DNA from 4 places in the Vibrio tapetis subsp. tapetis genome. Region 1 is predicted to be linked to each of the others. Evidence: predicted binding sites of a transcription regulator. Region 1 holds the regulator's gene; each other region holds the start of a gene.
The links. The regulator PurR, encoded in region 1, represses purine synthesis genes. The targets are predictions, from matches to a motif close to TNANGNAAACGTTTNCNTNA.
Positions count from the first base shown of each region.

Region 2: a site for PurR is predicted at 4,341-4,360, ahead of purL (phosphoribosylformylglycinamidine synthase). Genes of this name have one in related genera too.
Region 3: a site for PurR is predicted at 4,574-4,593, ahead of glyA (serine hydroxymethyltransferase). Genes of this name have one in related genera too.
Region 4: a site for PurR is predicted at 2,161-2,180, ahead of purT (formate-dependent phosphoribosylglycinamide formyltransferase). Genes of this name have one in related genera too.

Region 1 covers NZ_LT960611.1:1,716,140-1,724,175, reverse strand. Annotated here, with positions in the region: gene VTAP4600_RS07645 (TVP38/TMEM64 family protein) at 1-356, opposite strand, end outside; gene VTAP4600_RS07640 (TfoX/Sxy family DNA transformation protein) at 492-1,082, opposite strand; cyclic di-GMP riboswitch class I at 1,197-1,288, opposite strand; gene purR (HTH-type transcriptional repressor PurR) at 1,434-2,438, opposite strand; gene torD (molecular chaperone TorD) at 2,735-3,385, opposite strand; gene torR (two-component system response regulator TorR) at 3,624-4,337, shown strand; gene ltrA (group II intron reverse transcriptase/maturase) at 5,206-6,489, shown strand; gene VTAP4600_RS07615 (IS4 family transposase) at 6,560-7,882, shown strand; gene elyC (envelope biogenesis factor ElyC) at 7,945-8,036, opposite strand, start outside.
Region 2 covers NZ_LT960611.1:2,518,367-2,526,402, reverse strand. Annotated here, with positions in the region: gene VTAP4600_RS11240 (S-(hydroxymethyl)glutathione dehydrogenase/class III alcohol dehydrogenase) at 1-268, opposite strand, end outside; gene VTAP4600_RS11235 (LysR substrate-binding domain-containing protein) at 495-1,361, shown strand; gene tadA (tRNA adenosine(34) deaminase TadA) at 1,495-1,986, shown strand; gene VTAP4600_RS25945 (hypothetical protein) at 2,106-2,243, opposite strand; gene mltF (membrane-bound lytic murein transglycosylase MltF) at 2,709-4,208, opposite strand; gene purL (phosphoribosylformylglycinamidine synthase) at 4,501-8,036, shown strand, end outside.
Region 3 covers NZ_LT960611.1:1,512,752-1,520,787, forward strand. Annotated here, with positions in the region: gene VTAP4600_RS06760 (hypothetical protein) at 1-128, opposite strand, end outside; gene VTAP4600_RS06765 (AraC family transcriptional regulator) at 522-1,529, opposite strand; gene VTAP4600_RS06770 (MFS transporter) at 1,648-1,974, shown strand; gene VTAP4600_RS06775 (HlyD family secretion protein) at 1,968-3,191, shown strand; gene glyA (serine hydroxymethyltransferase) at 3,269-4,519, opposite strand; gene VTAP4600_RS06785 (YitT family protein) at 4,866-5,465, shown strand; gene treC (alpha,alpha-phosphotrehalase) at 5,620-7,299, opposite strand; gene treB (PTS trehalose transporter subunit IIBC) at 7,412-8,036, opposite strand, start outside.
Region 4 covers NZ_LT960611.1:750,698-758,733, forward strand. Annotated here, with positions in the region: gene VTAP4600_RS03465 (CidA/LrgA family protein) at 1-247, shown strand, start outside; gene VTAP4600_RS03470 (LrgB family protein) at 249-926, shown strand; gene cdd (cytidine deaminase) at 1,103-1,990, shown strand; gene purT (formate-dependent phosphoribosylglycinamide formyltransferase) at 2,234-3,427, shown strand; gene VTAP4600_RS03485 (thiopurine S-methyltransferase) at 3,500-4,171, opposite strand; gene VTAP4600_RS03490 (RelA/SpoT-related domain-containing protein) at 4,471-5,250, shown strand; gene ihfA (integration host factor subunit alpha) at 5,367-5,663, opposite strand; gene VTAP4600_RS03500 (hypothetical protein) at 6,149-7,357, opposite strand; gene VTAP4600_RS03505 (ABC transporter ATP-binding protein) at 7,354-8,036, opposite strand, start outside.

The sequences.
Region 1 (8,036 bases):
AACTTGGCGCCAAATCGATTTTGTACCCAGTCGCGTAGTAGATAGCGGCTACTCAAAAACGCCAATGTTGCGCCAAGCGTACTGGCGAAAGAAACTAAGATAAGTCCGGTGGTAAAACCAAATAGTGCGGCGCCGAGTAGGGTAATTACGGTAGCTCCGGGTACAGAGAAGGCGGTGACTAATACGTATAATGCGAAGTAACTTAACGCTGAAACAATGAAATTGTTTTCAATAAACTCACCTAAAGCAACTTGTTGGGCTTTAGCGTTTTCAAGCGTTAGGTGTGGACCAAAATTGATCGCCAATACCACGATTACAGCGATGAAGACTATCCCTAAAATGATCTTCTTGTTCATATTTACGTCCTGTTTAGAAAAGTTGTATAAATCTTAATAAGTATGACAGAGGAAATAGGATAAAACTTTCATTTGATACAAAAAAAACCGCGAGCTTGTCAGTTCGCGGTTTTTTGTTGTTCATATTATGTCGACCTAATTTAGCTGATCGATGAGCTCGTCTCTGCGTTGTTTCGGGATGACTGACCAGTGTGTGCCGTTAATAGCGCCTTCAAGCGCCCACAATAGCTCGAATCCAACATCTCCGGTGTGCGTTTGGCTAATTGCTTGATAAGCTTTAGCTGCACCGTGAGTGCGTAAATCGTCGGCACTATTGATTCCGGCTTTCTTAAGCATTCTTTCAGTACCTAAACGCAGGTTAGGTAAATCTTTTAAACGAGTTGGTTTCACCTCGGCTTGCTTGAGCTTTTCGGTATTTGCAACCGTGAGAGCCTTAAGTGCAATATCGAGGATATCTTGAGGCGTTTCCCACATCTGAAAAGGTAATGCAAAATACTTGGTAACGACGGGAAAACCACGCTTTTTATAGACATAAGGCTGAAGACCTTGTTGCTTAAATGTCAGCGCATTGGCTGCATCAGCCCTTATGTGAAGAGTATCGTTTACGACCAAAGCAAACATAGTATTGTCTGCAAAGACACCAAAGCCACCAAACATAGAGCGAGATTTTATCTTCCCTAAAGTCTCAAATAGCTTAAGTGAGTTTTTTAATATCGGTTTATCCATGCTAATAATCTCGGTTTAGAAACAACGTCACCAAAATCAGGTCCGAGAAGTGAGCAAAACTATGCGAGTGTTATATAAGCCACAAGGTAGCTATATAAATTTTGCATATTTGCCATCGGCGACCCCACTACCATACCAATAATACATATTGATTTAGGCCGGAAGTTTTGCGTCCTACTTTTTCAAGTAGTTTGCCCTGTGCGTGACAATAAAATCATAGTGAAAAATCGGAACAAACATCACAATTGAGGTTTCTTAATGTGACATTGGTTCAAATAAGAGTGCCTACAATATGAAACAGCCCTCGCATATGAAGCAAGGGCCATTAAATATGAATTAATCTGCTATTTGCTAGATTAATCTTTTGACGGATTGACGTTCAACAATCTCGGGGTGCATTTCAAACACTCGTTTGTCATGTTCTTTATCTTTAATGCGTTCAAGCAAGATCTCAAAAGCTGTTTTACCAACACGACGTTTAGGTTGGTGTACCGTGGTGAGTGGCGGTGAAAAGTAACCAGAGACTTCAATATTATCGTAACCAATAACAGAGATATCGTCAGGAACGCTCAGGCCTTTTTCTTGAAGACGACTTAAGAGTCCAAGAGCCATGGTGTCATTGAAGCAAAAAACCGCGGTTGGGCGTTGTGCCATAGCAATGATTTTATCCGCTGCGACAACCGCCATATCACATTCGAAATTACCTTCAATGATGTGATCTTCTTGGAACTCAATGTTTGCTTCGGCTAGAGCGCGTTTATAACCGGCTATACGCTCGATGCAGGCGAGTTTGTCTAAGTGGCCACTTAAACAAGCGATGTCTGTGTGTCCGTGATCAATTAGGTATTTCGTTGCTAGATACCCACCTTCTTCAGAGTTATCGATGATCTTATCTGCATGAGAGCTTTCAGGGCCCCAGTCCATGATTACTTTTGGAATGTCAGCGTGAGAATCAAGCATTCCACGAAGTTCTTCCGTTAAATCTGAACACATGACTAATATGCCGTCTACACGTTTCTCAGCGAGCATACGGATATAATCTCGTTGCTTTTCGTAGATACCACCAGTATTACACAGAATCAAAGTGTAGCCTTGACGGTAGCAGTAGCTCTCAACACCGTCGACAACTTCGGCGAAAAATGGGTTGGTAGACTGAGTTACTAGCATGCCGATCGTACGGGTCGTATTACACTTAAGGCTGCGTGCGACAGCGCTTGGGGCATAATTTAGTTCTTCTACTGCTTTGTTTACTCGCTCTTGCGTTGCTTCAGCAACAAAACGAGTTTTATTAATTACATGTGAAACCGTAGTAGTCGATACACCGGCAATACGCGCAACATCTTTAATCGTGGCCATAAAAATTTCCTGTCGAGTCAGCACCGTATGAGTATTAGTTTAATGGAGGGCTGACCAAATATAATTAATGCAAAAAATAAAACCGCTCAATATAGGCGGTTTTCATGGAACTGGCGTGTTTTCATATTTTATCGTTTGCGATCACAATTTTAGACCGATTCAAACACTCTGACAACGTTATTTGTTTCAAAACGACGATGTATTCATTAAAACAGTGAATTCAGGAATGAAAAATGATAACGAGAGATGACCAAAATGAAGGGAGAGGGCCGTATTTTCGACCCTCTAGATGTCTTTTACTGCTCGCCTGAAATGTATTCACAATCAAGCTTAAGGAAGGCAAGCAACAGCTGTGCTACTGCGGCATAAAACCCAAATTCATCGAATTGGCGGCATTTTGCGTTAAATGATGGAACCCAAGTCAGCATGTGTTGTTCGATAAATTGTTTTTGTTCCAGTAAAGCCAACTCAAAGTCGTTTTCATTGTCGATTTCGTTAGAACGCACGATTAGGTTACCAAGGAAGTCGAGCTCTAATGCGAGATGATCGGCAGGTTCATTAAAGCCTTCTTGCTTGGTAATGTTTTTGTCTTTCATCAGTTGCTCCATTGCCAGAGCAGGTTTACCGTTTAACAAACCTTCAGTGCCAATATACAAGGAGGCATAAGGGAGTGCCGCATTTTTGGCGGTAGCTAAGAACAAACCACAAAAGTCGGCGGACAGTTCTAGTTGAACATCGGCACGGTCTTGCAGTTGGTTAAGCGAGTTAATCAGCGCGGATGTCGCCTCTGTTAACTGAGGGTTTTCACCTAAGCCAGAAATAAAGCCTCTGATCTCAGCTGTATGGTACGCCGTTAATTCATCTTCAGTTAGTTCACGCGCAAATAGGCTCGATAGCCACCAATATATCTCTGCCCGTTTTTCGTTGAACGCTTTAGCTTCTTGCATAGGGATAACTCTCATAAAGAACTGACAAGGTGATTCTAACGGATTAAGATGAACAGAACTAATCCAAAATATGTTAAATAATGAAAGCTTATTGCTGATTATTAACCCAGGCTGTCAAGGTTGCTCTGAATCAATAAAAGCTAAAAAAAATGGTTATTTTAGTCTATTCGCTAGATATGTAACGGATTGTGAATAGAATAAATAGAGAGTGTAGATAAAAATATTATAAGTGGTGTAGATGAGCTATCACGTTTTAGTCGTAGAAGATGATGTGGTCACACGTAGTAAGCTGGCGGGTTACTTCCAAAATGAAGGTTATACCGTGAGCGAAGCTGAAAATGGCGAACAGATGCGTGCCATTTTGGGTGAGTACTCCATAGATTTGGTGATGCTAGATATTAACCTTCCTAGCGAAGATGGGCTAATGCTGACGCGAGAACTTCGTAGCCAGTCTAACATTGGCATCATACTGGTTACCGGTCGTACAGACAGCATTGATAAAATTGTTGGTTTGGAGATGGGCGCAGACGATTACGTTACCAAGCCCTTTGAATTGCGAGAATTACTCGTTCGGGTTAAGAATTTACTTTGGAGAATTTCGTTAGTATCGGAAGCTTCTTCACGTGATATTCAAAAAGAAGAATCAGGACAACTTGTGCGTTTTGGTGAATGGACATTTGATGTTCAAAGAAGATCATTAAGTTGCAATGGAGAGCCGGTCAAGCTGACAAAGGCTGAGTACGAATTGCTTGTTGCCTTGTCATCTTATCCGAACAAAGTGTTAAGTCGTGAACGGATTTTGAATATGATCAGCCATCGTGTCGACGCCCCTAACGATCGTACTATCGACGTATTGATTCGTCGAATGAGAGCCAAGATGGAACAGGATCCTAAAAATCCACAAATCTTCGTAACGGTTCATGGTGAAGGCTATATGTTTGCGGGTGATTGACCTCGTGAGCCCTTCTAGTAAATGAGCCATAAAAAAACCGAGATGATTATCTTAATGCCGATCGTTTAGCTACTTGAACGATCCTCCAGAGGCCTCATAATCGGTCGTAACGTAAGTTACGGCCGATTTTTGTTTGCCCAGCGAAGCTGGCAAACCCATTAGGCTGAAAGAAGCCTAAATCACCCTGATTGAGGGGAAGATAATCCGAATCGCAAGGGCGTTGCTGGCCAACGGCAGGGTTTGAAGGAAGCGATAGGAAGTTAACAGTACACAACGAAAGTGAACCTGATTCGGCAATTTAGGTGGGTAAGCGTGCAAAATAGCGTGAAGCCCGATACTCAATCAGACCTAGATTGTGCTTGAGGGTGGCATTGTTAACAGGGAGCCAGTGCAGTAACTGGGGAAGCCTGACACCACATCCGAGCAAACGTCGGAAGCATAAACTCAAGGCGAGAGCCAAGATCTATGTTGGTGCGAGGTGGCAGATGAATCCGTAGTAGTGAGTAAAGCTCGGCCGGTGAAGCCCAGTAATGGTGTGGAGGATAAAACTGAGCTGACCATCAGTAACACGTCTGATGGGACAACATTTTGCCAAAAGCAATCTGGTGTTGCGAAGGGATGAAGTACATTTTAAGTCTGTGATGAGCAGATGTTTTTTTTCAGTGGTATACAAGTTGATTAGCTATCGAGGTATTCCGTCTCGGTCTTTGTGAAAGCAAAGCACTGAAGCGAGAAACCGTACAAGGGAGTAACTCTGACTCACTCTAGTAAATTGCCATTGAGCTAGAAGGCTAGAGAGTGGAGTGAAATACACCAACACTGTGAGAGAGCATTTGTCCCCACACGGCACACAATCTAAAGGAAAAAGTTGAGAGTTTACTACAGTTTATATGGTCACTTGCTCCACAAAGAGCGACTCTATAAAGGATTTAAAAAAGTGTGGAAAGCGAAAGGCGCGGCCGGAATAGATAGGCAGAGCCTAAGCGACTACGCCCAAAATCTGAGTGATAACCTAGATCAACTTCTTCTGGAACTCAAAACCAAGCGATACACCCCTCAACCCGTCAGACGGGTAGAAATACCGAAAGATGATGGTGGGGTGCGATTACTTGGGATCCCAACAGTACGGGATAGAGTTGTCCAACAAGCTCTAAATGATCTATTAACCCCAATCTTCGAAGAGCAGTTTCACCCATCCAGCTTTGGGTATAGACCGAATCGAAGTTGTCACGATGCTATAAACAAAGCGACGATGTTCATCCGTCGATACGGAATGCAACACGTCGTAGATATGGACTTATCGAAGTGCTTCGATAAGCTCGACCACGAGCTTATTCTAAAAAGCATTAAGAAACGAGTCACAGACAGTAGCGTACTGGAGCTCATCAAACAGTTCCTGAAAAGTGGCGTAATGGTTGATGGAGAGTGGCAGCATACCGAGATAGGTAGTCCGCAAGGTGGAGTAATAAGCCCACTGATAGCGAACATCTATCTGGATGCGTTTGATCAAGAGATGCGAAAGCGAGGACATCGAATAGTCCGTTATGCCGACGACATACTGATCTTCTGTCGCAGCCGTAAAGGTGCAGAAAATGCGCAAGTACAGGCAACGAAGGTCCTGGAAAAACAGCTCAAGTTAACGGTGAACGAAACCAAATCACACATAGCGCACAGCGGCGAAGGTGTGAAATTCCTTGGAATAGAAATCGGTAGCCATTATAGCCGTATTCAGCCAAAGAAAATGTCGACGTTCAAAGGAAAGTTGAAGCGAGTGACAAGACGCAATGGCGGTAAGCCATTGTTAGAAGTCATTAAACAACTGAATCCACTTCTGAGAGGGTTCAGCCAGTACTTTCGAATAGCGAATGCCAACAGGGAGTTTAAGAAACTGGCCGCGTGGTTAAGGCGAAGACTTCGCAGCGTCCAATTACGATTATGGAAAAAACCGACCCGACTCCACCGCAGGCTAAGACAGCTAGGTTACGAAGGGTCATTCAGGTATATCTGTATGGATAGTTGGAGAAATGCTGCGAGTCCATTAGCCAGTTACTCGATGCCAAATCAATGGTTTAACGACCTTGGATTAGTGAATCTTGAACACGTTAGGACAGGATATGTGTTCAGCCATTATGCTGAATGGAAATGTGCATGAGCCGTATACGAGGTCCGTACGTACGGTTCTGTGAGAGGGATGAGGCGGAGACGCCTCACCCTACTCGATTATGTCTGAGTTTTCAAAAGAGTTACAGGTTACCGCAGAGTTTTGCCACGAACGTCCAATCGATGTGTTTAATAAACACATTCCTTGGGAATGGGTTGAAGAAGCTGTTCAACAAACTGGACGAGTATCGCTCAGAAAGCGACGCCTCCCCGCAGAGCAAGCTGTTTGGTTAGTATTAGGGATTGGGCTCCAACGTAATCGCTCCATTCAAGATGTCTGCGACAAGTTGGAGTTAGCATTCCCTGATGTAGATGGTGAACTCACACCTATGGCAACAAGCAGTATTATCAAGGGGAAAGAACGCCTCGGCGATAAACCTATGCGTTACTTATTTAAAACTACAGCCCAACAGTGGGAGCAACAATCAGACTTTGACGAAGTTTGTGGCTTAAAGCTTCTTAGTGTCGATGGAACGTATTTCAAAACTCACAATACCGAAGAAAATCAGCATTTTGGGTTTGCTCAAAAAGGTGCATCATTTCCAAGCGTGTTGGCAGTAACATTAATGTCTACACGTAGCCACCTTGTGTCCGATGCTGCTTTTGGACCAGTAACAAACAGTGAAATATCATATGCCCAACAACTTGTGGGGTCAGCACCAGATGACTCATTAACACTTTTTGATAGAGGGTTCACTTCTGCGGAGTTATTTACCAGCTGGCAGGGTGCTAGCAGTAACAGCCACTGGTTAACACCAATCAAAACCAAAATGCGCTATGACATAATCGAGAGTTATACTGATTATGATCATCTCATTGAGATGCCTGTTTCACCACAAGCTCAAAAGCAGACTCCCTATCTTGGCAAGAGATGGCAAGCACGCCTTATTCTAATTCCAACCCCTAAAGGTGAAATCAAAGGCTTCATTACTTCGTGCTTATGCCCTGAGCGCTATCTGTTTGATGACTTAGTTAAAGTGTATTGGGAGCGTTGGGAAATCGAACGCAGTTACGGCGAACTAAAGCAGTATCAGTTACAAAACAAACCAACATTACGAAGTAAGAAAAAAGTCGGGATATATCAGGAGCTATGGGGAATATTAACCAGCTATAACATCGTGAGGCTGGAAATGGCTGAGATGGCTAAACAACATGAAGTTGAGCCTCTACGGATCAGCTTCATTAATGCCTTATTTTTGATTATGGATGAGATGATTTGGGCGAGCGACACTCGAAGTCCAGGAGCGATACCAAAAAACTTAAAAGCTCTCAGGGACAATGGGAAGCGGCTTATTCTCCCCAAGAAACGGAAAAGGAAACCATACCCCAGAGCGGTTTTAAAAAAGCCAGCCCGATACCCCAATAAACATGCCACTCGCTCTTAAGCGAGTGGCATTAAGATGATTATCTCGGTTTTTTATTTATTAACGTAATACCTTTCTAGGCGTTAATTCGCACTTGCATTACTGTCGACTGCGAAGTCGCGTAGAGATTGCCACCAAGTCCCTAACTTTTCATGCCAGTAGGTCTCCGTCCACT
Region 2 (8,036 bases), 800 kb from region 1:
TAACGTGGTCGCCAACAGAAACGCTCGTTACGCCTTCTCCGATCATTTCAACGATACCGCCACCTTCATGACCTAAGATTGAAGGGAAAATACCTTCTGGATCATCGCCTGACAGTGTGAATGCATCGGTGTGGCAAACACCTGTCGCAACGATTTTAACTAACACTTCACCTGCTCTTGGCAGCATGACATCCACTTCTTCAACTGATAAAGGTTGGTTTGGACCCCAAGCAATAGCCGCACGTGATTTGATAAATTGGTCAGTCATATTGATACCTTAATTCCTAATGTGAATAGAATGATTGGTCACTCACTCAGTGAGTTCACTGGGGTGCCAAGTGAGTCGTCAGTTGTTTACGATTAACTGGGGGACTCAATATAGAATGAAGTTTAGTACTTTTTCGAGATTTGATAATCCAACTAAATAGCAAATCACTATTACATATATGTAATAATAGGCAGTGTGAGTTTTAGATATAGTGTTGAGGGTAATAATGGACAAGTGGGAAGGCGTTATTGAATTTGTGGCTGTAGCCGAAGTCGCAAGTTTTACTGAAGCGGCAAATCGTCTTTCAACGTCGGTTGCTCAGGTGAGCCGAAAAGTTGGACGTTTAGAGCAGCGTTTATCGAGCAAACTGCTCAACCGGACGACCCGAAAAGTGACCTTGACGGAAGTCGGACAAACCTACTATCAGCACTGCCGACATTTAGTTGATGGCTTGGATGCAGCAGAAAGAGCGGTCACTGATCTTCGTACGAGCCTGAGTGGTAAAATTAAGATTACGGCTCCGGTTACCTATGGTGAACAAAAGCTGACGCGGCATTTGAATCAGTTTTTACTGCAACACCCGGATGTGAGTTTGGAAGTGGTGCTGTCGAACCGAAAATTGGATCTATTGGAGCACGGCTTTGATCTGGCGATTCGGCTAGGCAATTTAGATGACTCCAGTGCCATTGCGAAACGTTTATCCTCTAGGCAAATGCATGTGTGCGCGAGCCCTGAGTATTTACAAGGTTACGGGGAACCCCACTCTTTGTTGGAACTCAATCATCATCAGTGTTTACAGGGTAGTAATGCCTACTGGCGCTTTATGGAGAATGGTGAGAAGCGGCAGTTAAAAGTCCAAGGCCGAATGCAATGCAATAGTGGCAAAGCGTTAGTGGAATCGGCATTGCAAGGGCTCGGGATTGCGCAGTTGCCAGATTACTATCTTGAAGAACACTTAGCGAATGGTGAGCTGGTAGAGTTACTTACTCAATACAAAGATGAGAAAGAGGGAATTTGGGCCTTGTATCCTCACAATCGATTTTTGACAGCGAAGGTAAGAAGCTTAGTGGATTATCTGTCCGACGTATTGTGATAGGCGCTATGGGTGTAGAACTCGATGCAAGAGAATAACGAGATTGCTATAATCCGATTTAAACCAACTTCGATGAGACAAAGCCGTGAGTGAGCAACCTTTACCAAGTTTTAGTGCCGAAGATGAAGCTTACATGCGTCGAGCGATGGAGCTAGCCGAACAAGCTGAGTCTGAAGGTGAAGTTCCCATTGGTGCATTATTGGTGAAAGACAACCAAATTATTGCAGAAGGGTGGAACCAATCTATATCCACTCACGATGCTAGTGCGCATGCTGAAATGCAGGTATTGAGAAAAGCAGGGCAGGTACTGCAAAACTATCGTCTATTGGATACCACGTTGTACGTGACACTAGAACCTTGCCCTATGTGTGCGGGCGCTTTATTGCATAGCCGCGTTAAAAGAGTGGTTTATGGTGCTGGCGATCCAAAAGCCGGTGCGGCAGGCAGTGTACTTAACCTGTTTGAAAGCCAAGCGTCCTATCATTATGCTGAAGTTGAATCTGGGTTGTGTGAGCAAGCATGCCGAGAGCAGCTACAGGCATTTTTTAAAAGACGTCGCAAAGAAAAAAAAGCACTGAAACAAGCCAATAAGTTGGAACTTGAGAACAATAACCGTACTGTTTGAGCGTCGATGTAATGGGAGTATGTACTGTTCGATAGAGAGTTAGGGGCTTGAAGTTTAGCGGTTTTTGAAGATGAAAGGTTATAAAGGCAAACACCGGGCGGCGTTTGCCAATTGGGTTGTTACTCTTCTAGAGTCATTGCAAAGCCACGACAACGCCAAATAACTTTCTTTTTGTTATTCGATAGCATGCGCTTACGACGGTTAGAAGATACAGATTGTTGCTTGAGTCGGTTTGCCGACCTTTTTTTAGAGAACATAAAATTCCCCTTATCATTATCACCATAAAAGTTAAACCTCGGAGTGGGCCTACAGTACGGTGTTGTCTGTTAACTAACTGGCTTTAAACTTTGAACAATCAATTACCTCTGAGCTTCTCCTGCTCCCATTGTAGAGTGCAACTAACGTTCTAATGTTACTTGATGTTGTACAAGTATGAGCTTAATGCCAAGCCTTCTTTCACTTGAAAGTGAACCTTAGTTATAGGCGGTATTTGTTACCGTTCTATGAATTCATCTTAGAAGTGACGATGCCTTGTTAATTCAATTTGAATGAATCAAATGGGCATCATGTGACATAATGTTTTCAGTCACAAATTTAATGTATGGCTTTAATGATTACTTTGCAAGAGGTGATGTGTGGCACATATTACGGAAATGTGAAGCATGCCACCTATTTAAAGGTGGCATGTCTTATTTAAGCGTTTAACGAACCAAAAATGGCGGTTATTTACTTGGTAATGTTGAGGCAGAAGCCGATGTATCTGCATCAGGTGATAGCGTTGCACTGGCGCCTGAAATAGGAATATCGATCACTTGCAGATCATCCATTGAAATTTGCTGCTCAATAATGCGCTTCTTATCAATATGCCCAATGATAGATTGGTAGTAACGGCGGATGTTTTCTACATAATTACGAGCTTCATCACCGCGAGCATAGCCATAACGAGTCCTGCTGTAGTACTTTTTCTTTTTCAACAGAGGCAATCTGTCTTTCACGTCAGCCCATGAATCTGGATCTGCACCCTGAGATTTAGTTAGGCGTCTTGCATCCATCATATGACCGTAACCGACATTGTATGATGCGAGCGCAAACCAAATTTTCTCATGCTCAGAGATAGAGTCGGGCACTCGGGCAACGATTCGGCGTAGATACTCCGCGCCACCACGAACCGATTGCTCTGGATCGAGCCGATTCGTCACACCAACGATTTTAGCGGTTGGCAATGTAAGCATCATCATGCCTCGCACACCTGTGGGCGACTTGGCAACAGGATTCCAATGAGACTCTTGATAAGCGAGTGCCGCAATGAGACGCCAATCAAAATCTTTAGCGTACTTCTTAAATAAGGGCTCCCATTTGGGCAGTGTTTTATCAAGCGCACGAATGAAAGCTCGTGTATCGACGTAGTCAAAGCTTTCGACGTGGCCAAAGTATTTCTCTTCCAGCTTAGCTAACTTTCCTGACTGCTTTAAATTACCAAAAAACTCAATCAGCAAGGCATAAAGGCTTTCATCATCAGAACGGCGCATAAACCAAGAAATAGGTTGGTCTTCGGTAACTTCAAAGGCGACAGCTAAAGAGGGGTAAATACGCTGCGCCAATGAAAGCTCGACAGAGTCAGCCATGGTTAAAGGTAATTCCCCTGTCGATACTTTAAGCATCAGATCATTGACGTCGGAATTATCGTCTGTCCGAAAAATGATCGCCGGTTCATCTTTTTGCATCTTGGCGAGGCTATCTTCAAAATGTGAGCCTTTGACGACCACTAAAGGAATTTGTCTCTCGACCAATTGGTTTAAGTTACGAGGCCGCCATTGTCCCTTTTTGTAGACAACCTGTTGGCTTACGTAGTAGTACGTTGGGCCCGCTCGAAATTGTTTTAGGCGTTGAGGAGTATGGCTTAACCCTGCTGCTATCATGTCGATCTCGCCACGTTCTAGTGCCGGGAATAACTCCGCCAAGCGATAGGCAGGTTTCATTTCAAGTTTTACATCTAGGCTTTTAGCAAAGCGCGTCGCGAGCTCGTAATCTAAACCAGTAGGGCCATCTGGGCCGATGTAATAGGAAAGTTGATTGTTAAGAGTGCCAACGCGCAGCGTGCCGCGTTCGCGGATTTGGTCTAGTTCACTTTTTGGGTCAGATTCGATCTGACAACCAGACAGTCCAGTGGCAACTGCCAACCAAAATGTGAGGGAGAATAGCCAAGAAATCGGGGCTTTTATCTTCAATTCTTAATACTCATACTAAATCATAGGCTTCTTTATACCAAAGCCGTAATCAGTGGCATAGCACCATTAAATAAAACAGTGAAAAGCCGCTTAAAAAAGGCGCATTTCCGATAGAAAGCAAAAAAAAGGCGCAAACGGTTGCTTTTGATGGTTACGTCACAAAAAAATTAATCTATAATACGCCCGCAAACGTAGAGGAGAAATTGGCATAAGTTTGGGTGTTAATCCTAACTGATTGAATTTATTCCAATATCACCTTAATCAATTGCAAAAGAGACCTAAGCACATGAAAATTATGCGTGGCTCCCCAGCTCTATCTGAGTTTCGAGTTAACAAGCTTATCGAGCTTTGTCGTGAATTAAGCCTACCTGTATCTGGTATTTATGCTGAGTTTATGCATTTTGCTGACGTGTCGGCTGACTTAGATGCGTCTGAAGTTGAGAAGCTTGAAAAGCTACTGACTTACGGACCAACCATCCAAGAGCATGAGCCTGAAGGTCTTTTACTTCTTGTGACGCCTCGTCCTGGCACGATTTCTCCTTGGTCTTCAAAATCAACTGACATTGCTAATAATTGTGGTCTAGATAAAGTTAAACGTCTAGAACGTGGTACGGCATTCTACGTTGAAACTGAGCAAGCGCTAACTGAACTTCAAATCGTTGAACTGAAAGCGGTGCTACACGATCGCATGATGGAAGTTGTTTTTAGCGATGAGAACCAAGCAAATGCGTTGTTCGCCGTTGCTGAGCCGGCACCGGTTGCAGACGTCGACCTGCTTACTGGCGGCCGTAAGGCGCTAGAGAAAGCAAATGTAACCTTAGGTTTGGCACTTGCTGAAGATGAAATTGATTACTTAGTTGATAGCTTTGTAAACAAGTTGGGTCGCAACCCAACGGACATCGAACTGATGATGTTTGCTCAAGCTAACTCAGAGCATTGTCGTCACAAGATTTTCAACGCCGATTGGACGATTGATGGTGTTAAACAAGAGAAGTCTCTGTTTAAAATGATCAAAAACACGTTCGAAACGACGCCAGAACACGTGTTATCAGCATACAAAGATAATGCAGCGGTAATGACAGGTTCAACTGTTGGCCGTTTCTTCCCAGATCCAGAAACGCGTGAATACAACTATCACCAAGAGAAAACACACATCTTGATGAAAGTAGAAACGCACAACCACCCTACGGCAATTTCTCCTTGGCCGGGCGCTTCTACAGGTTCAGGCGGTGAAATTCGTGATGAAGGCGCAACCGGTATTGGCGGCAAACCAAAAGCAGGTTTGGTGGGTTTCTCGGTATCTAACCTTAAAATTCCTAACTTCGTACAGCCATGGGAAACGGATTTTGGTAAGCCAAGCCGTATCGTGACAGCCCTTGATATTATGCTAGAAGGCCCGCTAGGTGGCGCAGCATTTAATAACGAGTTTGGCCGTCCTAACCTATTAGGTTACTTCCGTACTTACGAAGAAAAAGTGAACTCGCACAACGGTGAAGAAGTACGTGGTTACCATAAGCCAATCATGCTGGCTGGTGGTCTGGGTAATATCCGTGATGATCATGTTCAGAAGAAAGAGATCCCAGTAGGCGCAAGCTTAGTGGTTCTTGGTGGTCCAGCAATGAACATCGGCCTTGGTGGCGGTGCGGCTTCTTCAATGGATTCTGGTTCTTCGTCTGAAGATCTAGATTTTGCTTCTGTACAGCGTGAAAACCCAGAAATGGAGCGTCGTTGTCAGGAAGTGATCGACCGTTGTTGGCAGTTAGGTGACGATAACCCAATCGCATTTATCCACGATGTGGGCGCGGGTGGTATCTCGAACGCATTGCCAGAGCTAGTAGACGACGGCGAGCGTGGCGGTATCTTCAACCTACGTGACGTACCAAACGATGAGCCGGGCATGAGCCCACTTGAAATTTGGTGTAACGAATCTCAAGAACGTTACGTAATGGCGATTGCAGACAAAGATATGCCAGCATTCGACGCGATTTGTAAGCGTGAACGTGCACCATACGCAGTCGTAGGTAAGGCAACAGAAGAGCGTAATCTTAAGTTAGAAGATTCACACTTCGACAATACGCCTATCGACATGCCAATGGATATTCTTTTAGGCAAAACGCCGAAGATGCACCGTGATGCGAAAACGTTGAAAGCGAATAACCCAGCGATCGACCGCACTGGCATCGAAATGAACGATGCGATTGACCGCGTTCTTCGTTTGCCGACTGTTGCTGAGAAAACGTTCCTAATCACTATTGGTGACCGTTCTGTTACTGGCCTTGTTGCTCGTGACCAAATGGTTGGCCCTTGGCAGGTTCCGGTTGCTAACTGTGCGGTAACGGCAGCAAGCTACGACACTTACCACGGTGAAGCAATGTCACTGGGTGAGCGTACGCCAGTTGCACTTCTAGACTTTGGCGCATCGGCTCGTCTAGCTGTCGGTGAAGCGATCACCAACATCGCCGCAACAAACATCGGTGATATCAAACACATTAAATTGTCGGCTAACTGGATGTCTCCAGCGGGTCACCCTGGTGAAGACGCCGGTCTTTACGAAGCGGTGAAAGCGGTCGGCGAAGAGCTTTGTCCTGCTCTAGGTCTTACTATTCCGGTAGGTAAAGACTCAATGTCTATGAAGACCAAGTGGGAACAAGATGGCGAGCAAAAAGAAGTCACTTCTCCGCTTTCTCTTGTTATTACCGCGTTTGCGCGTGTTGAAGATGTTCGTAAGACGATCACGCCTCAACTTCGTACAGACAAAGGAGATTCAAGCTTAGTTCTTATCGACCTTGGTAACGGCAAAAACCGCCTAGGTGCAACCGCACTTGCTCAAGTTTACAAGCAGCTTGGTGATAAGCCAGCAGACGTAGACAACGCAGAGCAGTTGAAAGGCTTCTACGAAGGTGTTCAAGCGCTAGTGGCTAACGACAAAGTGATTGCTTACCACGATAAAGGCGATGGCGGTCTATTCGTTACATTGGCTGAAATGGCATTTGCCGGCCACTGTGGCGTTAACGCGAATATTACTGAGCTTTCTCCATCAGCAAACGGTGGCGACTCACTGGCGGCGCTATTTAACGAAGAGTTAGGTGCCGTGATTCAAGTTCGTAATAGCGACCTTGATGAAGTACTTTCAACGCTGGCGGCAAATGGCCTAGAGTCTTGCTCTCACGTTGTTGGTAACGTTGTTGATTCAGATGAGTTAGTGATTACGTCTGGCGACCAAGTGGTTGTTAAGCGTAACCGTACTGAGCTACGTACTATCTGGGCAGAAACGACGCATAAGATGCAGTCAATGCGTGACAACCCAGCATGTGCAGACCAAGAGCACGAAGCGAAGAAAGACAATTCAGACCCAGGTCTGAACGTTAAATTAAGCTTTGATGTGAACGAAGACATTGCAGCACCTTACATTGCTAAGGGCGCAAAACCTAAGATGGCTATCTTGCGTGAGCAAGGCGTTAACTCACACGTTGAAATGGCAGCCGCCTTTGACCGTGCTGGTTTTGAAGCAACAGACATCCACATGAGCGACATCCTAACGGGTTCTGCGGTACTTGAAGAGTACAACGGCCTTGTTGCTTGTGGCGGTTTCTCTTACGGTGACGTATTGGGTGCTGGTGAAGGTTGGGCGAAGTCAGTTCTATTTAACGAACAAGCTCGCAACCAATTTGAAGGCTTCTTTAAGCGTGAAGATACCTTCTCTCTGGGTGTATGTAACGGTTGTCAGATGCTATCTAACTTGCGTGAGCTTATCCCTGGCGCTGAGTACTGGCCTCGATTCGTACGCAACGAATCAGAGCGCTTTGAAGCTCGTTTCAGCTT
Region 3 (8,036 bases), 200 kb from region 1:
GACTCCACGGCAGTATCACTTCGCAGCTCAATACAAGAGTTAAATAACTTATTTGCTGGAAACATATAGTTTATATAATCTGAAGATAGTGGCACTTCACGGTTATGTGTCAAAATTGAAAGATACATTTAGCTCTCCAAAAAAGAGAATATTATGAACCTAATTGACTATATGCCACATACATTATTGATACTTTTTGAGCGTACCTTTCACCCCTTTTCTAGCGACTGCATTATTTTTCGTAAAATATTGAAGAGATATCTCACTTTCTAATACTTGACCGTAAAGGCTTTTTAAATTGGCTCCCCCAGAGTAGTGGGCACTTAGAGCCTTTCATCGTCGAAACACTGAAAGTAATGCGTGACATCAACGAAAATTACTGGCGTCACTTCCGAGCGTGGGAACGATATGGCAGCGCTATATTTTGAACTAGCAACTCTAGGTGCCTGTCCCTTCAAGCAAAGGTTGCTACTATCAGCGAGTGTGGTCGGTGGTTATCAGAACTCTACTTGATGAGTGCGCTAAAAAACATCATGAAAATGCCGGATGTATTGTTTAGGCGTTAGGCCTCGGTGTTTTTTGAACATGCGATTAAAACTGGCTACGTTGGTATAACCTAACCGAACAGCAACCTGATCGACTTCGATCCCTTTGCTGAGTAAATCAACCGCGACATTACTCATCACATAGCCGCATACGGTCGAAAAATTAAGCCCTAGGCTATGTAATCGGCGTTGAAATTGCTGCTCCGACAAGCCCAGTAAGCTGGATACCGAAGACAAGGTTGGTAAACCAAAGTAGCGGCTATAGTTAACCATTTCATAGATCACTTTTAGCTCATCTTCTGGTTCTGGCATGTTCAATATCTCATCCAGCTCTGTAAAATTCATCGCCAAACGTTTATTTGAAATTTGACGAGACTGCTTGGTTGCCAGCCTTAAGTCAGAATGAATCCATACCTCGGTTCTTGAATGACTCCATCCAATGTCGCAGCCAAAAAATGCCTTGTACGCTTGCTCATTTTTACATACACCAGAAATCATAACCCGTTGAGGCGCGAAGTCTGCGCCTAGGTATTCGCGCAGTACTTTCGTCATGAATATTGCTACACGCACACTATCGTGTACTTTGACTTGTGGCGAGAAATTGGGGTTGTTATAAGTCCACTTAATAATAGAACCAACTTGAGCGCCAGCCATAAACGCGCCAGACTGTAAGCTCCCGACACCATAGTTAATCCGCCGAATGGTGGAAGCCAAATCGTAGCCCGAGAACAACCAGCGCCCAATGGCTCCCATGCTTTCTATATCCAGGATCTGTGCCAATTCAAGGATGATGTCTGGGTTAGCCGTCTGTTGTACTAAAAGGCTAAACCAGTCGTTCACTTCATCAATTGGGATCAAGTTCATCGGGTTAAGAAATACCGATTCTGGTATACCTAATTGATTGATGTCTATCCCATACCGTTTTACCGCTAGCTCACCGATATTAACAATTGCTATCGCACGCATGAAATGAACACTCTTCACAACAATCACCTTACCAATTACATCAATATAACCTCAATATTTAAGTAATCTGTCATATTGAATCTATTTATTCAATTCTAAATCACAATAAGTTCATCTTAATCATCAGGAGTATTGAATGAGCTTACTTAGTGTCCCGTTTGTAGGAACTGGCGCCGATACTGCGCTGCATGTTGTCGCGGCAGTGATCCTAATCGCTACAATTGGCGCAGCAGCATATGGTTTCTGGAAACTGCATGAACTACCAATCAACAAAGCGCACAGTAAAGATCATCATCAAATAGGATTGATTACTGCCCTCACATGGATTGGTTTCATTTGGCACTGGGTATGGGTATTGGCCGTTATTCTCGCGTTTGTTGATATGGAAAAGGCCATCATCAACCTTAGAGACACATGGCGCCATACACCCGTGACAATCAAACAAGAGGAACCAAAATGTTAGAAGGCTTAGCAGTATGGTCACTATTTATTTACCTATTACGAATGGTCGGTATGCCATGGAATAAAGCGACTAAGTCGTTCGCTTATCTGGGCGGAACGTCATGGCTGCTATTCGTTTGGGTTGGGCTTATTAATTTTACCCCGATGGACTTGTCGGGAGGCTCGGTCGTTCAGTCGCCTCATATTCAGCTGCGTCCCGATTCTAGCAATGTGACTGGAAAGGTAGAGCGTATTTACGTTAAGCCTAATCAAGATGTGACAAAAGGCCAGTTGATTTATGAGCTTGACGACACCCGCTATCAAATCGCCTTAAATCAAGCCACGGTGAAAAGAGAGGCAGCAGAAGTCGCACTGGATGTTGCCAAAGAAGACATCGCTATCTCTAAAGCGGCTTACCAATCACTATTGCAAGACCTAGAGACATCTAAGAGCCAATTAATGGCAGCAAGAGTCGACTACGATCTGCAAAACAAAATGCTTATACGCTACAACGAACAAAACAGAGTGGTAAAAAACACCATTACCGCCAGCGACATTGATAAGCAAACCAGCAGTGTTGAAATGGCAAAACAAAACATGAATGTGATCAACTCTCAAATTAAGAAAAAACACGTTGATGCCGATAAAGCCAAGCTGGCCATAACCAAAGCAGAGCTTGCGGTAAAAAGCAGGCACGCCGACTTACGTACCATTGATGAACAAATAGCGCAAACGCAGTGGGATTTAGACAGTACTAAGGTATACGCACCCGCTGACGGCTTTGTTACCAATTTCATTTTGCGTGAAGGACAAAGGGTATCGATGATGCCTCGCTTACAAATGTACACTAACGAAAAATACGTCTTGATGCGCGTAAATCATCAAGCAATCCGAAATGTAAAACCCGGCCAAGCAGCAGAGTTTGCCTCATCGGTTTATCCCGGAAAGGTATTTGCAGCAGAAGTAGAAGGAATTGTTGAAGCAACGGGAGAAGCACAAGGCAACTTACTTGGTTTTGACGACTCTGTACGTGCGACAACCGGGAAAAACTTACAGAACAAGCACCACTTTGTGCGCCTCAAAGTAGCAGAAAGTGACGGCTACGACTTACCGGTAGGTTCGGTTGGGTTAGCGTGGGTAAGCGGAGAAAAGCCAGTTGGATTCATGGCATTTCTTGATGTCATTCGAGGCATCATCTTACGAATGAAGTCCCAACTTTACTTCTTCTATTCGATTTAGAAACAAAAAAAGAGCAAGGGAACCAAACGGTCTCTTGCTCTTATCGTTTCTAGCTTCTCGCCTTCAGCCTATCAAGCTTAAGCGTATACAGGTAGACGCTTACAAATTTCTAGAACTTTGGCTTTTGTAGCTTCGATAACAGACTCATCGCCTAGGTTATCAAGGATGTCACACACCCAGCCAGCAAGTGCTTTTGAATCTTCTTCTGAGAAACCACGACGAGTGATTGAAGGAGAACCAACACGGATACCAGAAGTAACAAACGGGCTACGAGGATCGTTTGGTACTGAGTTTTTGTTCACTGTGATGTTTGCAGAACCAAGTACAGCATCCGCTTCTTTACCTGTGATGTCTTTGTCGATTAGGTCAACAAGGAACAGGTGGTTCTCGGTAGAACCTGAAACGATGTTGTAACCGCGAGCCAGGAATTCAGCAACCATTGCTTTTGCGTTAGCAACGACGCGAGTTTGGTATTCTTTAAACTCTGGCTCTAGCGCTTCTTTGAACGCTACGGCTTTACCCGCGATAACGTGCATTAGAGGGCCGCCTTGGCCGCCAGGGAATACCGCTGAGTTTAGCTTCTTGTAAAGATCTTCGCCTTCGTTAGAAAGGATAAGACCGCCACGTGGACCAGCTAATGTTTTATGCGTCGTTGTAGTAACAACGTGCGCATGAGGAACTGGGTTCGGGTATACGCCTGCAGCGATAAGACCAGCAACGTGTGCCATGTCTACGAAGAAGTAAGCGCCAACTTTGTCTGCGATTTCACGCATGCGCGCCCAATCACAAATTTGAGAGTAAGCAGAGAAACCACCAATGATCATCTTAGGCTTATGTTCTACTGCTAGTGCTTCCATTTCTTCGTAATCGATCTGGCCAGCTTCATCAATACCGTAAGGAATGATGTTGTAAAGCTTACCAGAGAAGTTTACTGGAGAACCGTGAGTTAGGTGACCACCGTGAGCAAGGCTCATACCTAATACAGTATCGCCTGCGTTTAGCAGCGCCATGTAAACCGCATTATTCGCTTGAGAACCAGAGTGAGGCTGCACGTTTGCATACTGTGCGCCAAATAGCTCACATGCACGCTCGATTGCTAGCGTTTCTACTTTATCAACAAACTCACAACCGCCGTAGTAACGCTTACCAGGGTAACCTTCTGCGTACTTGTTCGTTAGTTGAGAACCTTGAGCTTCCATTACACGTGGGCTGGTGTAGTTTTCTGAAGCAATTAGCTCAATATGCTCTTCTTGGCGAAGAGTTTCTTCCTGGATTGCGGTAAAGAGGTCCGCATCATAATCAGCGATGTTCATGTCACGCTTTAGCATCTGTATCTCCTGACTCAGATAATCTCAAAGTTTCAAAAAAACCACACAACGACCAAAAGCAAACGTTTTCGTCACCGTATTAATTGCCGATATTCTACATAATTTGATCTATGTCATAAAGTGTAAATTACACTTTCTTTATGTAAATATCTCATGATCGACATTAGTCCTTATCACGATCAAGGGCAATATGGTTAACTTATCACCGATAAGTGTCAACCACCAGCTTTACACTGTGTAAAACTTCAGTTACACGCCTTTGCGTCATTTTTACCTTTGTAGCTACCGAAAACATAAACTTTTCTCTACTATTCACGCCTCTAATGGCTAGATAACTATAAAAATGATGGAAAAACACTCAAGTAAAGAAGATTGGATTGCTATTTTAACCGGCACGTTTGTTGTTGCTCAGGGCGTATTCTTTCTACAGTCTTCACATTTATTAACCGGTGGTACTACCGGCCTTGCGCTTTTATTGACTCAGTTTGTGCCATTAAGCTTCGGTATGATCTATTTCATCGCTAACTGCCCATTTTATCTATTGGCTTGGCGTCGCTTTGGGCCTCGATTCGCCTTTAATAGTGCAATATCTGGTGCGCTTGTTTCAATTTTCACCGACAACTTACATCATGTAATTAGTGTGGATGCGATCAACGATGTGTACTGCGCTATCGTTGGGGGATTGTTAATGGGATTGGGCATGCTTATTTTATTTAGGCATCGTTCGAGTTTGGGTGGGTTTAACGTATTATGTTTAGTTATTCAAGATAAGACCGGCTTCTCGGTCGGTAAGAGTCAGATGATCATTGATGCATTAATTCTTGTGACTTCTTTCTTCTTCGTATCAATAGAAGTGATCGCTGTCTCCGTGTTAGGTGCGGTAATGCTCAACCTCGTGTTAGCGATGAACCACAAGCCGACACGCTACACGGTTAAATACAGCTAACACGACCACCATCCCCTTTTAGATGTAAAAAAGGCTTTGGAGATAACTCCAAAGCCACATTCTGTAACGACTAAGTTTTGCTTTATATGAAAGCCACTATTGGGGGTTGCCTGCCAATTTCAATTGACTCCTTAGCAAGTGGCCTATATGAAAATTAGTGCTCAATAAGAAAAATACGCGTCTCATACGGTTTAAGAACTTGTTTAGCCATCACTGAAGTATTTTCAATATCTGAATAGTTACCTAATAGATAGCGGCCTTTTTCCACATCCTCCCTTACAGGCAACGTCACCTCAACTTCATTGCCATAGTAGTTGTTTACGCACACCAAGGTTTGTTTTTCTGATTGGCGCTGGTATGCAAAAACACTCGAGTGATTAGGCAGTAAATCCAGATAATCACCTGTCGTTATCACCTCAACCTCTTTGCGCATCTTTATTAATTTCTGATAAAAATAGTAAACAGAGTCGATATTTGCTACCGCTTGTTGCGCATTGATTTGCAGATAGTTCCCGGCAACTTGAAGCCAAGGTGTTCCCTGTGTAAATCCAGCATGTAAAGAGTCATCCCATTGCATCGGGGCACGAGAGTTATCACGAGACTTTTGTGCCAATATGGCGAGCATGTCAGCTTCGGCAACGCCTTGTTGCTTCACCATGATGTCGTACATGTTAGTACTTTCTACATCTTGGTACTGATCAATGCTGGTATAGCCCGGATTGGTCATTCCGATCTCTTCACCTTGATAGATGTAGGGCGTGCCTTGCATCATATGTACTGACGCAGCCAACATTTTAGCGGACTCGACACGGTAGCGTTTATCATCTCCCAAGCGACTAACAATGCGTGGCTGGTCGTGGTTACACCAAAACAGTGCCCCCCACCCCTTACCATTCAACCCGGTTTGCCAATGATTAAAGATCTCTTTTAATTGTAAGAAATCAAACGGCGCATTGGTCCACTTGTCTCCGTTGGTATAGTCGACTTTCAAATGATGGAAGTTAAACACCATAGACAGCTCTTTGTTATTGTTAGCGGAATACTGCTGACAATGCTCAAGCGTTGTAGAAGACATCTCGCCAACCGTCACGCTGCCGTATTTTTGGAACACCGCTTCACTGATTTCTTGCAAATATTCATGCACACGTGGGCCGTCAGTATAGAAACGGCGACCATCACCAATTTCATCGCTAGGAAAGTCTTGCTGCTTGGAAATTAAATTGATGACATCTAAACGGAAGCCATCAACGCCTTTTTCCGCCCAAAACCTGATCACCTCTTTGACTTCAGCGCGAACTTTTGGATTTTCCCAATTTAAGTCGGCTTGTTCTTTTGCAAATAGGTGCAAAAAGTACTGATTGGTTTCACGGTCTAACTCCCAAGCGCTGCCACCAAATTTGGACTGCCAGTTATTCGGTACTTCATCATCTACTGGATCTTTCCAAATATAGTAGTCTCGGTACGGGCTGTTTTTGTCCCCCAAAGCCGACTGAAACCAGTGGTGATGAGTTGAAGTATGATTCACCACGATATCCATAATAATACGAATGCCACGTTGGTGAGCTTGTGCCAACAACTGCTCTAAGTCTGCCATTGTGCCAAACTCAGGATTCACCGAGTAATAATCTGAGATATCATAGCCATTATCAATCATCGGAGATTGGTAAACAGGAGTAAGCCAAATTGCATCCACACCCAGCTTTTTTAGATAATCGAGCTTAGAAATGATCCCTTTTATATCGCCCGTTCCACGACTTCCACTGTCACAAAAACTTTTAGGGTAAATTTGATAGATAGACGCTGTGCGCCACCAGTCTTGTTGTACTGCCACCATTCCAAAGCTCACTTACTTAACGATGTAAAAATAGAAAATCTGAATTGAGTGGCCGTGAAAATCTACGTTAACAACGGCCATTTAAAGTACTTATGTATATAAACTCGATACGTTAGGCACTAACTGCAGTCAGTTCGCCTTTACCTTGAGCTCGTTTGTACATGAACAAAGTCAGAGCAGCAGGAACGACAATCGCGACAGCCATCGCTATTAAATATACTGACCAGTATTGAGGTTGAATGGATAGAATGCCTGGCAAGCCACCGACACCGATACCATTCGCCATCACACCCGCACTACCACAAATTGCCGCAGCAATCGCAGAACCAATCATGGCGCTCAACATTGGGAATTTGTACTTCAAGTTAATGCCGTACATCGCAGGTTCCGTAACACCAAGGTAAGCAGAGATAGCGGCAGGGACTGAAATATCACGCTCACCATTTTTACGGCTAATAATAATAATGCCGACAACCGCAGACGCTTGTGCAATATTGGACAATGCAATCAAAGGCCAGATTGGCGTACCACCCATTTCTTGCATCAATTGCAAATCAACGGCATTGGTCGTGTGGTGCACACCGGTGATAACCAGTGGGGCATAAAGAAAGCCAAATACCATTGCGCCGATGACAGCAAAGTCACCCGTCATCGCCGCTTTTGCCGCGAATGCAACGCCATCACCAATAATTCGACCAAATGGGCCAATTAATGCGTGCGCCAAAATCACAGAAAGA
Region 4 (8,036 bases), 970 kb from region 1:
CATGCTATTGTTGTTTGCTTTGCTGGTTTTCGGCATTGTGCCTGTTGAATGGGTTAAGCCAACCTCTCAGCTTTTCATCCGCTATATGATTCTGCTGTTTGTTCCTATCAGCGTCGGATTGATGGATCACTATGAAATGCTCGCGGAAAATGCACTGCCTATTTTGGCAAGTGCCGTGGGCGGAACTGCGATCGTCTTAGTGCTATTAGGATTAACGTTGGAACATATTCTAAAAGGAGAGAAGTAGTATGTGGCTTGTTATCACCATTGCTGTTTTCTTTTTTGCTAGAGCTGTTAGCTTAAAATTGAAAAACCCGATCATGAATCCGTTGGTGATAAGCGTTTCTATCATCATCTGTGCTCTATTATTACTTGATATCGATTTTTCAACCTATTACGGAGAAACAGACTACCTGAGCTATTTACTTCAGCCTGCTGTCGTAGCTTTGGCTTACCCGCTATATTCGCAGTTACCAGAAATTCGCACTCGCTGGAGGATCATTCTACTCGCCTGCGGTGTAGGCAGCATCATGTCGATGTTAACGTCATCTGTCATTGCCGTTTATCTCAATACCGATTTAACGCTCATAGCCAGCTTACTCGGTAAATCGGTGACGACTCCAATTGCGATGGAAGTCTCTAGTAGCTTAGGTGGTGAGCCATCCATTGCCGCCATATTTGTATTAATTGTTGGTCTATTTGGGGCAATATTTGCGTATCCAATCTACAATTTGGTAGGTATTACGCACCCAATAGCGAAAGGATTAACCATGGGTACTGTTTCTCATGCGCTTGGAACCTCCACTTGCATAGAGAAAGATCCTAGAGATGCCGCTTTTAGTAGTTTGGCACTGGTACTTTGTGGGGTTATCACCTCTATTCTAGCCCCTGCATTTTTCTCATTGGTTGTTTGGCTAAGTAGCTAAGTTTCTACTTTGCGCCCATTCAATAGTGCGAGGGGTCACACATGTAATTGATTACATGTGTGACCCCTCTCAATTTATGTAACGAACATTATCGTTGCACTTACAAGCGTGATCATGATCACTGTTATTGTTTCTATTTGACCTAGAATGATACACATAACATAAAAGGATCACGTATGAACGAGCGTATTGAACAAGTACTAAGCAAAATGCCAGACAGCATTGCTGGCATTCTTAAAGTCATCATTAGCGAAATGAGCTACGACGCAACTATCTCTAAGTTGCAGTTTCAATCACTGTTAGATGCTTCTGGTCTAACCGATCAAGAGTTGCGACTCGCCCTACTTCCATTAGCTGCTACTTACGCCCATGTTCCTCTATCAGACTTTTATGTTGGCGCTATTGCTCGTGGGCTTTCTGGACGCTTGTATTTTGGCGCTAACGTTGAAATGGCTGGCGTTCAGTTAGGACAAACCGTACACGCCGAGCAAGCAGCGATTAGCCATGCATGGATGAAAGGTGAAGAAGGCCTTATTGATGTAACTGTCAACTTTAGCCCATGTGGTCACTGCCGCCAATTCATGAACGAACTGACAACAGCTAAAGACTTGATGATACAACTGCCAGAGCGCGAAGCTCTGTCTTTACATACCTATTTACCTGACTCATTTGGCCCTGCAGACCTTGGTGTAACGGAAGGCCTGATGACAAAAGTCGATAAAGGCATCACTAGTGAAAGTAATGATGAACTCATACAGCAAGCTGTAGCTGCATTGAATATGAGCCACTCACCTTACACCAAAAATCATAGTGGTGTTGCTATCCGTACTTCTGACGGTGCAATAGTTAAAGGCAGTTACGCGGAGAACGCCGCTTTTAACCCTAGCCTACCCCCGCTCCAAGTTGCCCTCGTTCAAGTTTTGTTAGCCGGTAACACTTTTGCAGATATTGAATCTGTGGCGCTAGTAGAAATGCTTGAAAGTTCAATGAGCCACTTGATTGATACTCAAGGGACTATGGAAGCGATTAGCCCAGATGTTCCGGTAGAATACATCGCTTATTAGTGCGCGCTAGTGGCGAACTATAGATCATCATTAAGGCTCTTTTTAGGGCCTTAATGATGAGTGTACGATCAACCATCACTCCATCGTCTTTTCAATTACTGCCTATTCAGCTTCTATTTGTTCAAAAGCTAAACAAGCTGAAATTTGTTGGCAAATAATTGTATCTATTCAGTAGCAAACGATTGCGTAATGATCGTTTTTCAGTATGATCCGCAGCAACTCAACAAATGAATAGGGTTCAAAATGTCTGTTACTCCAAAAAGTATTGGTACTGCTTTAGCTAAAGATGCTACTCGTGTTCTTTTACTCGGTTCTGGTGAGCTAGGTAAAGAGGTGGCGATTGAATGCCAACGCTTAGGTCTTGAAGTCATCGCAGCTGATCGTTACGAAAACGCACCAGCAATGCAAGTTGCTCACCGCTCATACGTGATTGACATGCTAGACGGCGAAGCCCTAACAAAGCTCATTGAAAAAGAACAACCAGACTACGTTGTACCTGAAATTGAAGCCATCGCGACCGATACGCTTGTTGCACTTGAAGCGAAAGGCCTCAATGTTGTGCCCACTGCGCACGCAAAAAAACTGACGATGAACCGCGAGGGGATCCGTCGCTTAGCCGCTGAAGAATTGGAAATTCCAACCTCACGCTACCGATTCGCCGACAGCCTAGAAGACTTTAAACAAGCGATTGAGTTTGTTGGTATTCCTTGCGTTGTAAAACCTGTAATGAGTTCATCAGGTAAAGGGCAAAGCGTTATCAAGCATGCTGATGATATTCAAAAAGCTTGGGATTACGCACAAGATGGTGGCCGAGCTGGCGCAGGTCGTGTGATTGTCGAGGGTTTTATCGACTTCGATTACGAAATCACATTATTGACTGTTCGTGCTGTAGACGGTGTTCACTTTTGTGCGCCGATCGGGCACCGCCAAGAGGATGGCGATTATCGCGAGTCGTGGCAGCCACAAATCATGAGCCATACGGCACTTGAAAACGCACAACGTGCAGCGGAAAAAGTCGTTAACGCTTTAGGTGGCTACGGTATCTTTGGCGTAGAACTGTTCATTAAAGGCAACGAAGTGATCTTCAATGAAGTTTCTCCTCGCCCACACGATACAGGTATGGTTACGCTCATTTCTCAGGAAATGTCAGAATTTGCTCTGCACGTAAGAGCCTTCACTGGTATGCCAATTAACAGTATTACTCAATACGGACCAAGTGCCTCTGCCGTCATTCTTGGCCAAGGTACGTCGACTAATATTCGCTTTGACGGCGTTAAAGACGCATTAAGCGCGCCACAAACGCAAGTCCGCTTGTTTGCCAAACCTGAAATCGATGGTCGCCGCCGTTTAGGTGTTACGCTTACTCGTCGCGACTCCATTGAAACAGCCGTTGAAGATGCCGTTGAAAATGCAGCAAAAGTAACCGTGCTTTATTAAAAATCTAACGCACACAAAAAGAGCCAACGACTCAATCGTTGGCTCTTGATTTTTATTCTCTTGCCTTATTCTTTAATGCCCTTCGCCTGGCGCCTCATCCCTATTTTCGATTAACCAAACTTCTTCAGCAAAGCGAGACAACCCTTTTTTAATTCGTGGATGTGTTTCATCGGCATCATCACGATAAAGTTTCGTTAGCTTCATTCCAGCAAACAGCTCTCGAACTTCTTGTTCAGTCACACTAAATGGTGGGCCTGTCATCTCTTCTTGCGGGTAATCTAACGTCACTAACAACATTCGACCGTTAATTTTTAACAAGTTACGAATACGGTCTGCGTATATCGGGCGAATTCCAGCAGGCAAAGCGATCATGGCAGCACGATCGTAAATTAGCTCTACAGGCTGCAATGGCGCGGTAAAAAAGTCTCCGACGTATAATGAAAGTTCATCAAATTGATACAGGGTGTGATGGTTATCAAGTGGAGTCACAAGCGGTGTATAAAGATGTTCTGAGAAGAAGGAGCGAACGGCAATATCGCTAAGCTCAGCTCCATGAACTTCATCATGTTTTTGCGCAAGCCACACTAAATCTTCTGACTTACCACAAAGTGGTACCAGAACGCTCTGTTCACGGCTAGGGGATAATTGAGGCCAATATTTGATAAGCAGAGGATTGACATCATCGAGATGAAAACCTATCTGATTTGACGCCCATTTGTTGTGCCACAGCTCCTGATCTTGCATTTACGTTACTCGTCTACCAATTATGAAACGAGAATACAGAATGTCACTGAGTTAATAAAGTAAAACACTATAATCAGCTCACCCAGTTTCAGTAGGTAATTTGTAAATTAAATGTCAATTCATGCGCTTGTAATGAACCAGAGGTATTACTGTGTGGTCTTAATCACGTTGTTAGGGTTGTAATCGGGTATCCTGTCCCCATATAGTAAGTACGTCAGCGAGAAACTGACACACACTGTTTGAGAGGCAAAGTAACCTTATTAGTACACCCTATTTGACTGGGTCCTTAAGGAGTGTGAATGAACCTATTTTTAAGAACGACTGCACTAATGTTGCTGCTGTTAAGCCGTGCGCCATTAGCTGCTATGCCGTTGCCTACTGTCAACCTAACAGATAGCCGCACATCAAACACCTCGCAAAACCAAATAAGCTCACGCTCGTTTAGATACAGCTTGAGCGGTCTTTATGCCATTGAATCTTTCAATAGCAATCCAATTCAACCTTATACAGACTTCGACGTGCTTTACTCAAAAGCACACCAAGCGCAATTCGAATTAGAATCTCTTTGTAAAAGCACAGCAATGCTAAGTGGCACTCAAGCGTTTTTCTCTGGCATCAAGTCAGCAGACAGAGCAAAACAAAAAATCGAACTCGAACTCAATGGTAATACCAACAAGATCACAGACCTGGCTCGTGCCACAATCATCGCCGACGATGTTGAAGGGTTAATGGCTGCGTACGAAACGCTAACCCGTGAAGCGACCGTTGTTAAAGCAAAAAATAGATTCAAAACCCCGAACAAATCCGGCTACCGTGATTTAAATGTGGTGGTTGAGCTTCCGAAAACGAAACTGATGGTTGAAGTACAATTACACTTAAGAGCCATTGCTGACGTGAAAAGTGGCCCAGAACATGACATTTACAAAGTAATTCAAGGGATAGAAAGAACGGCCGTAGCTCAAGATCGTCCTCTTAATGAGTTTGAAATGGGCAAAGTCGCCCAGCTCAGAAACCAAGCATTCGATTTATATCATCAAGCTTGGCAGCCTTATATCTCTCCACAAGCAACAGCAGCGTAATAACCGCGGCCTTGACGTTAAATCAAGGCCGAAATATTCCGCTCGCCTTTAGCCTTTTAGTCAAGAATACAAAAAGACCACGCATATAGGCGTGGTCTTTATTTTCACTGTTAGGGCTACTTCTCGACTTCGATACTCTCGACGCGAGCTTTTAACTTCTGCCCAGGACGGAATGTAACGACTCGTCGTGCGGTGATTGGAATGTCTTCACCGGTTTTCGGATTACGGCCTGGTCTTTCATTCTTGTCGCGAAGGTCAAAATTACCAAATCCTGATAATTTCACCTGCTCGCCATTTTCGAGTGCCTTTCGAACTTCTTCGAAAAAGACTTCAACCGTGTCCTTGGCATCCCGTTTACTATATCCGAGCTTTTCAAACAGGTTCTCAGCCAGATCGGCCTTGGTGAGCGCCATAAAACTTTCCTCAAAGCTGTGTTAAACTTAGCTACCAATCAGTAGCGCCAAAGCAATATGAATAGTCAAACAACTTAAAATTGACTTCATGTTGAAAAGTGTAAGCCAACCTCATGATTTTGGCTAATTTTTTTCCAAATTTCTTGAACGTATCCTCTTGACGCTGGTGATAGTTCAATCAATAAAAACGTAACTAATCAACAATTATTACTAACAATACGCCATACCACGAAATTTAACTCTGAAAGTTAGCAATAAAACAGTCAATTACTCTTAAGTAATGAAAGTGAAAAATATTTCGTTTTTTATCATATTTTTCATGATGTTGAGTATAAAAAACCGAATTCTTAACTAAAATACCGGGTTCAGTTCTATTTTATGCATATCGTTAATAATCATATACTTCCCGCAACTTGATAGAACTATAGATTAGATAACTGATTTAGATTTAAATAGTCAGCTTAGCTATATAACATAGCGATAAGCTAAAAACTCCACTTGATTTGACCAAATACCAACGTGCTTGCACTTTCATGAAACAAACTACCAGACCTGCCATCAAATCGCTGCGCAACCGCCAACAACTGAACATTATTAGACAGTGAATAACTGCTATTAAGACTGAAATACATCGAGCCATCTTGGTAGTAGATAGACGAGAATGTGATTCGGCTTAAAGGCGAGATATCAAAGCCCAGATCGGCATACAGTGTCTGTTTTGTGAAACTTAATGTTCGTGCGGTTAGAGGCAAGTTTAAGTACTTAATTGCGCTGTCGGTTGTTTGAGGCTTAGAGATGTACAGCATCGCGACTCTACCAATCCAATTTCTCGTCCCTCCAAAGCTATAATCGGCTTCCAAACTTGCAATGGTGGTTTGCTCAACCGGCATCGATTGCCATTCATCCTGAGTCGGATTGAACCAACTTAACTCACCACGCACTCCTGCACCCGACACATCACCAGCAAGGCCGGCTCCTAAGACTTGATCTAAGCCTGACTTTCCGACCATGGCTTGATAGTCCCAACCATCGTGGTTAAATAAGTAACGCGCCGCATAGCTGTCTAGTTCTTTCTCTTCATTAGGGCTAGAAACAAGATCAAGTGAACTGGCAAAGCCAAGTTTTCGACTCACCGCTATTGCGTCACTACCACTGCGTTCTTCGTAATCGAAATCGTATATTGAATAGGAATTGAAGATGTCATTCGGATTCCAAATCGTGGTCATCGCCCAGTTAACTCGAAACCTCCCTACTCGATTTTGCCAATCATCGTTTTGCCACTGTATGTAGGCTCTGTCGAACTGCGAGGTACCGATGACACCATCCCTATCAAGCCAATTACTGGTTAAGTCTAAATAGCCCGCATCGCTGCCAATGAGCTCACCGTAACCCGTGTTGTTCGCCGTATCTCCCCAGAGCACTCTATTCCTCATGCCTAAATTCACTCTGACGTCTGAGTTAAAGCGGTACTCGTAGTTAAACCGTTGGTGAACTAGGTGATCAAGTGTGTTGCTTGAATTGTCGGGCATCGTGGAGGTTGCCATGTATTTAACATAGCCGTTTAAATCCCAGTTTTTTTCAGGCACTAAGCCCGGGATTTGAGCTCCTGCAGAGTTTATACCAAACGTAGCGCTGCTAATTAGCAAGAAAATGTATGCCCTTGGCCTGAAGCGCACTTTGGTTACTCCTTTCATTCTATGTCCAAACCGCTCGGTTCATGTTGTAACCTGTCTTCTTTGAGTTGGCCATCTTCAAAAACAATGACTCGTTTGGCTCTTTTGATCACTCTTGGATCATGCGTAGAAAAGATAAACGTTGTACCTTCTTGTTCGTTGAGTCTTTGCATTATATCCAGCAGCTCTGAGGTGCTTTTTGCATCCAAGTTGGCGGTTGGCTCATCCGCCATAACGAAGCGAGGTTTGGGTGCTAACGCCCTTGCCACCGCGACACGTTGTTGTTGTCCACCAGACAGTTTAGAAGGTACTTTATTTTGTTGTTCTCCTAAGCCCACTTGCTCTAATAAGCTGCTTGCTCGTTCTCGACACTGAGCTTCACTTTGGCCCTGCAGCTGCATAACAAATTCAACGTTTTCCAGAGCCGTTAACACAGGCAGTAGGCTGTAATCTTGAAAGATAAAACCGATATGGTCTCGCCTGTAGCCTATCAATGCCTTTTCTGATAGCTGACAAATATCACAATCATCGATGAACACTTTTCCAGATGTAGGCTTGTCTATTCCTCCGAGCATATTCAGTAGTGTTGTTTTTCCTGAACCTGATGGCCCCATCACCGCAACAAACTCACCCTGCTCAATGTTCAAATCTAGATTCTGAACTGCGTGTACGGGAAATTCAGTATCTTGATTGTATGTTT